Bradyrhizobium sp. WD16: one gene and its partner. The main gene of each other region encodes a partner of the protein of the gene in region 2 in a complex. Links are inferred from orthologs where the notes say so. Each region holds a gene or a part of one and is shown on either strand. Other genes may lie near its edges.

Region 1 (3,266 bases), 250 kb from region 2 along the record:
CCGTGACGATGCGGCCGCGCAGGTTGAGCACGCCGGCGACGTCGGCCGAGGCCAGCGGCACACGGGTCAATCGCTCGGGCATGAAGACATCCTGGACGCGCGAGATCGGCAAGCCGAACAGCTGGCCGCCGATCATTGTGGTCACGTATTCGGTGAGGCCGCTCTGGACTTCGTCGCTCTTGGTCGTCATCGACATACTCTCACGCCGCCTGATGCAGTTCCGCCGCCGAAGTCTGTTCCTTCAGCGCGGCGATCAGGCCGGGCCGGTCGAACTTGGCGACGTAGTCGTGGAAACCGGCCTGGCGGCCGCGCTCGATCGCCGCCGGCGAAATCAGCGAAGACAGCCCGATGATCGGCGTGGTGCTGAGCTTGCGGTCGGCCCGGATCGCCTCGGCGAATTCGAACCCGTTCATGTCCGGCATCTCGATGTCGGTCAGGATGGCATCGAACCTCTGGCCGGCGCGCAGCACGCCGAGCCCTTCCTGGCCGTTGGTCGCCAGCGAGACCCTGTAGCCGGCGGCCTTGAGCACCGGCGCCAGCATGTTGCGGAAGAAGGCGGAGTCGTCGACCAGCAGCACTGCCTGCGCCGAAGTCGAAGCCCTCATCTCCTTGCGGGTGAACCAGTCGGCGAAGGCCATCGGCAGGTAATAGCCGACGTCGATCACCTCGGTCGCCTGCCCCTTGATCACCGCCGAACCGAGCACGCCGTCGCGGCCGCTCGCCACCTCGATGACGAGACGCTCCTCGACGATGTCGATGATCTCGTCGACCACGAGACCCATCGCGCGCCCGTCGTCGGCGAACACCAGGATCGGCTGCACCCCGGAGGTGCGGATCTCGACTCCCTCGATCTGCACCAGCGGCATCAGCTGATCGCGGTACTGGACCATGTAGCGGCCGTTGGACAGCTCGATCTTGTCGGTCGGCAGTTCCTCGAGACGGGTGACCAGCGCGAGCGGAACCGCCTTGTGCTGCTCGGTGCCGGCGCGGAACACCAGCATCGATGTCAGCGGTTCGGCGGCCGAGGCCCGCGACGCCGCGTGCTCCTCGGCGATCTGGTGATGGGCGTCGATCGCGGTGCCGAATGCCTGGGCGATGCCATTGGGATCGACGATCATGATCACCGCGCCGTCACCGAGAATGGTGTTGCCGGAGAACATGCCGATGTGACGCAGCATGGTCGACATCGGCTTGACCACGATTTCCTCGGTGTGGAACACACCGTCGACGACGATACCGAAAGTCTGGCCGCCGACCTGGGTGACGACGATGAAGCCGTTCTCCTCGTCGACCGCCTCGCTGTTGTCGAGCTTGAGCAGGCGCTTGAGGTGGATCAGCGGCAACAGCTTGTTGCGCAGACGCAGCACCGGCGTATTCTTGATGCGCTCGATGCGATGTTCCGAATTGGCGCGGGCACGCACCAGTTCGACCACCGCGAGCTGCGGGATCGCGAAACGGTCGCCGGCCGCCTCGACGATCAATGCCGAGACGATGGCGAGCGTCAGCGGGATCTTGATGGTGATGCTGGTGCCCTCGCCCCACACCGACTTGATGTCGATGGTGCCGCCGATCTGATCGATATTGGTGCGCACCACGTCCATGCCGACGCCGCGGCCGGACACGCTGGTGACCTGGGCGGCGGTCGAGAAGCCAGGCGCGAAGATGTATTTGTGGATCTGCGCCTCGGACATCTTCTCGAGATCGGCCTCGGAGACGATGCCGTTGGCGAGCGCCTTGGCCTTGATCTTCTCGGTGTTGAGGCCGCGGCCGTTGTCGGCGATGCAGATGATGATGTGGCCGCCCTCGTGATAGGCGGACAGGCGAATGGTGCCCTGCTCGGGCTTGCCGGCCTTGATGCGCTCGGCGGTCGTCTCGAGGCCATGGTCGGCGGAGTTGCGCACCATGTGGGTGAGCGGATCCTTGATCAGGTCGAGCACCTGGCGATCGAGTTCGGTATCGGCGCCGTGCATCTCGAGCTCGATATGCTTGCCGAGTTCGCCCGAGAGGTCGCGGACGATGCGCGGCAGCTTCTGCCAGGCGTTGCCGATCGGCTGCATCCGCGTCTTCATGACGCCTTCCTGCAGTTCGGCGGTGACGCTGGAGAGCCGCTGCAGCGGCACCTTGAATTCGCTGTCTTCGTTGCGCCGGCTGATCTCGAGCAGCTGGTTGCGGGTCAGCACCAGCTCGGAGACCATGGTCATCAGGTGCTCGAGGGTGTCGACGTTGACGCGGATCGACTGGTTGGAAACCTTGTCGCCTTCGGCGGCGACCTCCTCGCCGGCACCGCGCTTGACGGCGGGCTTGGCCGGCTTGACGCCATCCTTGGCGGCCTCTTTCGCCTTCGCCGCTTCAGCCGCCGGCGCGGCGGGTGTGGCGGCCGGCGCCGGGACCGGCGCCTCGACCGCGGTCTCGCGGAACGCCCGCTCGAGTTCATCGAGCGAGACCTCGCCGGGACGCAGCGGCCGCTCCAGGATCTGGTAGGGCATCGCGCCGCTGGTGGCGGCTTCCGGCGCGGTCGGCGGCGACGCCATCTCGGCGACTTCGGCCGCGGCAGCGGCGGCGCCGCTTTCAGCCATGCGATGCAGTTCGTCGATCAGATCGTGGTCGTCGCCGTCGGGCTCGGCCTCGGTGGCTTCGAGCTGGGCGAGAATATCCTTGATGCGGTCGATGGTGGTGAGGATCAGCGTCACAGCCTCGCCGGTTACCGGCAGGCCGTCGCGAAACTTGCCCATCAGGGTCTCGGCGGCGTGGGCCAGCGCTTCCAGGCGCGGCAGGCCGAGGAAGCCGCAGGTGCCCTTGATGGTGTGAACGAGGCGGAAAATGTTGTCGAGGATCTTGGCGTTGTTCGGCTCCTGCTCGAATTTCACCAGCTGATTGTCGACGACATCGAGACTCTCGTTGGTCTCCGTCAGAAATTCACGAAGAAGATCGTCCATGAAATACGCCTCACACGGGGCGCACGACGACTGGCGCGCCTCCCAACTTGGCGCAGCTTGGCGGCAAAGCGTTTAATTTTGGTTGAGTGAAAGGGAAACACCGGCAACAAACGACCGGCGAACCGGTGTGCGCGCAGGCGCGCAAACCGGTTTCAACCCTTCATTAACGAGCTGCCGGCGCGAAAGGTGTCAGGCTGCCGTTACGGTCACGCCGTCGCCCTCGAGCGCCAGCGTCACCTTGAGCCCGCAGGCCTGCGCCAGAAGGCGGGTGTAATAGGGCTGCACCGCGTGGGCGTCGACGGTCCCCGGCGTCTCGGCGGCGAGAATGTC
Region 2 (4,023 bases):
TCCTCAGCGATATCTGGGGCGTCATCCATGACGGTCTCGCCTCGTTCCCTGAGGCCTGCGCGGCGTTGCGCCGCTTCCGCGACGGCGGCGGCACCGTGGTGCTGATCACCAATGCGCCACGACCGGCGGCTTCGGTGCAACGGCAGTTGCGCAAGCTCGGCGTCGCCGACGACTGCTATGACGCCATCGTCTCCTCGGGCGACCTGACGCGGCATTACGTCACCGCCCATCGCGGCAAGACGGTGTGCCGGATCGGCCCCGACCGCGACAACTCGGTGTTCCGCGACCTCGACGTCGCCTTCGCGCCGGTCGAAAGCGCCGACTACATCGTCTGCACCGGTCCGTTCGACGACGAGGTCGACACGCCGGAGGACTACCGGGCGATGCTGACGCAGGCACTCAACCGCTGGCTGACGCTGGTCTGCGCCAACCCGGACATCGTCGTCGAGCGTGGCGACCGGCTGATCTACTGCGCCGGGGCCATTGCCGAGCTCTATGCCGCCATGGGCGGCGAGGTGATCTTCTACGGCAAGCCGCACCGGCCGATCTACGATCGCGCCCTGTCGCTCGCCAAGGAGCAGCGCGGCACTGAGCCGAAGCACGTGCTGGCGATCGGCGATTCGGTGCGCACCGATCTCACCGGGGCCAATGCCATGGGCCTCGACTGCCTGTTCGTGACCCGCGGCATCCATGCCGACGAATTCAAGGGCCAGCGCCGGCTCGACGACGCGGCGCTGCGCAAGCTGTTCGGCGGCGCGAGGCTGCCCTTCGCGCTGATGCACGAAGTGCGCTGGTAGCGGCTGTCGGATACGATACAGCGATGGCGGATGGCCGGAACGAGGCCGACGAGACTGCGGTGACCCTGGCGAACTGGCGCAGCGCGCCGTTCAGCCGCCGGGCGTTCCGCAACGTCCGCACCCTGATGCCGGTCGCCGACATCGCCAACGATCCCGCCGCCGTGTGGGCCCTCACCGAGGCGCCGCGGACGCTGGATGCCTTCAGCCTCGCGATGCCGGACGGCGAACTCGGCTTCGCCGACTTCCTCGCGGCGACCGCGACCGACGCCATCGTCATTCTCAAGGACGACCAGATCGTCGCCGAGGCATACGCCGGCGGCATGACGCCGCATACTCCGCACATCATCATGTCCGCCACCAAATCGGTGGTCGGCCTGATCGCCGGCATCCTCGCCGGCGAGGGACTGCTCGATGTCGAGGCGGAGGTCGGGTCCTATGTGCCCGAGGTTGCCGCCACCGCCTATCACGGCGCCACGATCCGCCAGTTGCTCGACATGCGCGGCGGCGTGGTGCTCGATGCGGCGCATCAGCGCGCCTATGACGCCGCCACCCACTGGCTGCCGCAGACGACCGGCGCGCCGCCGCCCGATCTGCACGGCTTCTTCGCCCATATGAGCCTGCCGGCGCGGCCCCATGGCGGCATCTTCCGCTATGTCTCGGCCAATATCGACCTGCTCGGCTGGGCGATGGAGCGCGCCGCGGGCGAAAGCTTCGCAATGTTGGCCAGCCGGCTGTTGTGGCAGCCGCTCGGCGCCGCGGATGCCGCCTTCATCACCCTCGACGGCCGCGGCGCGCCGCGCTGCACCGGCGGCCTCGGTGCCACCGCGCGCGATCTCGCCCGGGTCGGCCAGCTGGTGCTGGCGGGCGGACAGCGCGGCAACCGTTCGGTGGTGCCGGCGGAGTGGATCGAGGACATCGCCGACAACGGCGACGAGAACGCCTGGGCCCGCGGCGAATTCGCCATGAGCTTCGGCCGGCGCCGGATGCATTATCGCAGCGGCTGGTACGTGGCGAGGGACGAGCCGAAGCTGCTGTTCGCCATGGGCATCCACGGCCAGAACCTGTTCGTCGACCGGGCCAATGGCCTCGTCATCGCCAAGCTGTCCGCGCAGAACGAGGCGGTCGACGGCCGGGCCGTCGGCCTGACCCATCGCGCCGTAGCCGAGTTGCGGCGCTGCCTCGCGTGAAGCTGGGTCGAAGCGACAACGGCCGGGCGAGGCCCGGCCGTTTTCATCCCGGTTTCGTCCGCTGCGAGTCAGGCGTGGGCGTGATCGGGGAACACCGCCTCGATCTTGGTCTTCAGCGTCGCGGCGTTGAACGGCTTGACGATGTAGTTATTCACGCCGGCCTTCTTGGCGGCGATGACGTTCTCGGTCTTCGATTCCGCGGTGATCATGATGAAGGGCGTGGTGGCGAGATTGGGGTCGGCCCGCACTTCCTTGAGCAGGTCGTAGCCGGTCATCGGCTCCATGTTCCAGTCGGAGATCACGAGGCCGTACTTCTTGCTGCGCATCTTGTTGAGCGCCGCCGAACCGTCATTGGCATCGTCGATATTCTCGAACCCGAGCTGCTTCAGAAGGTTGCGGATAATGCGGATCATGGTGCTGTAATCGTCCACCACCAGGACCGGCATCGACAAATCCATCGCCATCGCTCTCTCGCTCCCTGTATCGTCACGGCGCGCGTCGCCGCCGCGGCGAGCATGACCCGCCGGCCTGGCCCGGCGACGAAGCAGCCTCGAACTCCCGTCGTCGGCCGCCGCGCCTGTCCCTTACCCCTAGCACCGGGGCATTAAACAGCGCGTTAATCGCCCGCTTCGATCCTGCCAATCACGGCGGGGGCTGGATGTTCTTCCCGATCGCGAAGGGAAGTCGCGATGATGAAACCCCGGCTGGCGCTTGACTTGAGGCCGCCTCAGGCATCACGGTCCGCGGCGATGTCGACCACCCCTGCCCGCTTTCATGTCGTCCGCGACACAACGCCGCCCGAGGCCATTCCACCTGGCGCGGTGGTGGCGCTCGGTAACTTCGATGGCGTTCACCTCGGCCATCGCGCCGTCATCGGCGCCGCCCTGGAGATGGCCCAGGCCCAGGGCCGACCGGCCCTGGCGGTCACCTTCGAGCCCCATCCGCGCAGTTTCTTCAGCCCCAATACGCCGCAGTTCCGCCTCACCGACCTGCGCGACAAGCTGCGGCTCCTGGCCGCCACCGGCCTGTCCGGCGCCGTGGTGATGACCTTCGACGCGGCGCGCGCCCGCACCTCGGCGATGGACTTCATTAACCACGACCTGATCGGCCGCCTCGCGGTCAGCGGCATCTCGGTGGGCTTCGACTTCCATTTCGGCAAGGGCCGGGCGGGCTCGCCGCAGCTGCTGGCCGACGAGGGGCCGCGCCGCGGCATTTCGGTCCACATCCAGCCCCATATCGACGTCGAGGGCCGGGCGGTGTCGTCGACCGCGATCCGCAACGCGCTCGGCCTCGGACAGGTCGACGAGGCCGCCGAATTGCTGGGTTATCCCTGGTTCATCTCCGGCGAGGTGATCCATGGCGAGAAGCGCGGCCGCGATCTCGGCTATCCCACCGCCAATATCCGCCTCGATCCGGCCTGCGGCCTGCGCCACGGCATCTATGCGGTGCGGGTCGGCCGGGGCGCCGAGCGCTATGAGGCAGTGGCGAGCTTCGGCCGCCGGCCGACCTTCGACAACGGCGCGCCGCTGCTCGAGGTCTTCCTGTTCGACTTCAAGGGCGATCTCTATGGCAGCCGCCTCGACGTCGCCTTCATCGCCTTCCTGCGCGAGGAACAGAAATTCGACGGCATTCCGGCGCTGATCGCCCAGATGGACCAGGACAGCATCCGCGCCCGGGCGGCGCTCGCGGCCGCCCCCGAAGCCTTTCCCCGGCTCGGCGAGGTCGAGCTCTAAACCTCCGGCAGCGGTGCCGGGGCCTTTCCGTGGCCCGCCAGCTTTGCTAATGACGGGCCATCTTCAAGGACGGGACATGGCGTCGCAGCGCAACGACCACCGCGAGTTCGGCTCAATCGGGATTACCGGCCCGGCTTCCGCCTGAGCTTCCGCTCGGGGCGCAAGACCGGGACGAACCGACACTTGCCCATCACTTGTTGCCGATCAACTTGTGCCGATCAACCTGTGCCGATGACCGGGGCGCCCATACCGGGGTGCCGATCACTCGGCTGGCCATCCGGCCTTCAGCAGCGCACCGCCTGGTTC

What was found. The genes of interacting proteins can lie anywhere in the genome.
Region 1: the proteins of DB459_RS13000 (region 2) and DB459_RS14185 are in contact, whole or in part, in a solved structure (PDB 1A0O), measured with the Escherichia coli proteins. The link is inferred for Bradyrhizobium sp. WD16 from one-to-one orthologs.

Annotation. Positions count from the first base shown.
Region 1 is NZ_CP028908.1:3,056,406-3,059,671, reverse strand. It holds DB459_RS14185 (chemotaxis protein CheW), read right to left. Parts: upstream 2,937-3,266; coding sequence 201-2,936; downstream 1-200. Other genes in the region: chpT (histidine phosphotransferase ChpT), read right to left, coding at 3,126-3,266; DB459_RS14190 (chemotaxis protein CheW), read right to left, coding at 1-190. UniProt on the Escherichia coli protein: Involved in the transmission of sensory signals from the chemoreceptors to the flagellar motors. CheA is autophosphorylated; it can transfer its phosphate group to either CheB or CheY.
Region 2 is NZ_CP028908.1:2,807,147-2,811,169, reverse strand. What follows is about bases 751-3,497. They hold DB459_RS13000 (response regulator), read right to left. Parts: upstream 2,449-3,497; coding sequence 2,053-2,448; downstream 751-2,052. Other genes in these bases: DB459_RS12995 (bifunctional riboflavin kinase/FAD synthetase), read left to right, coding at 2,734-3,497; DB459_RS13005 (serine hydrolase), read left to right, coding at 821-1,984; DB459_RS13010 (TIGR01459 family HAD-type hydrolase), read left to right, coding at 751-797. In the rest of the region: more of DB459_RS13010, read left to right, coding at 1-750; more of DB459_RS12995, read left to right, coding at 3,498-3,717. UniProt on the Escherichia coli protein: Involved in the transmission of sensory signals from the chemoreceptors to the flagellar motors.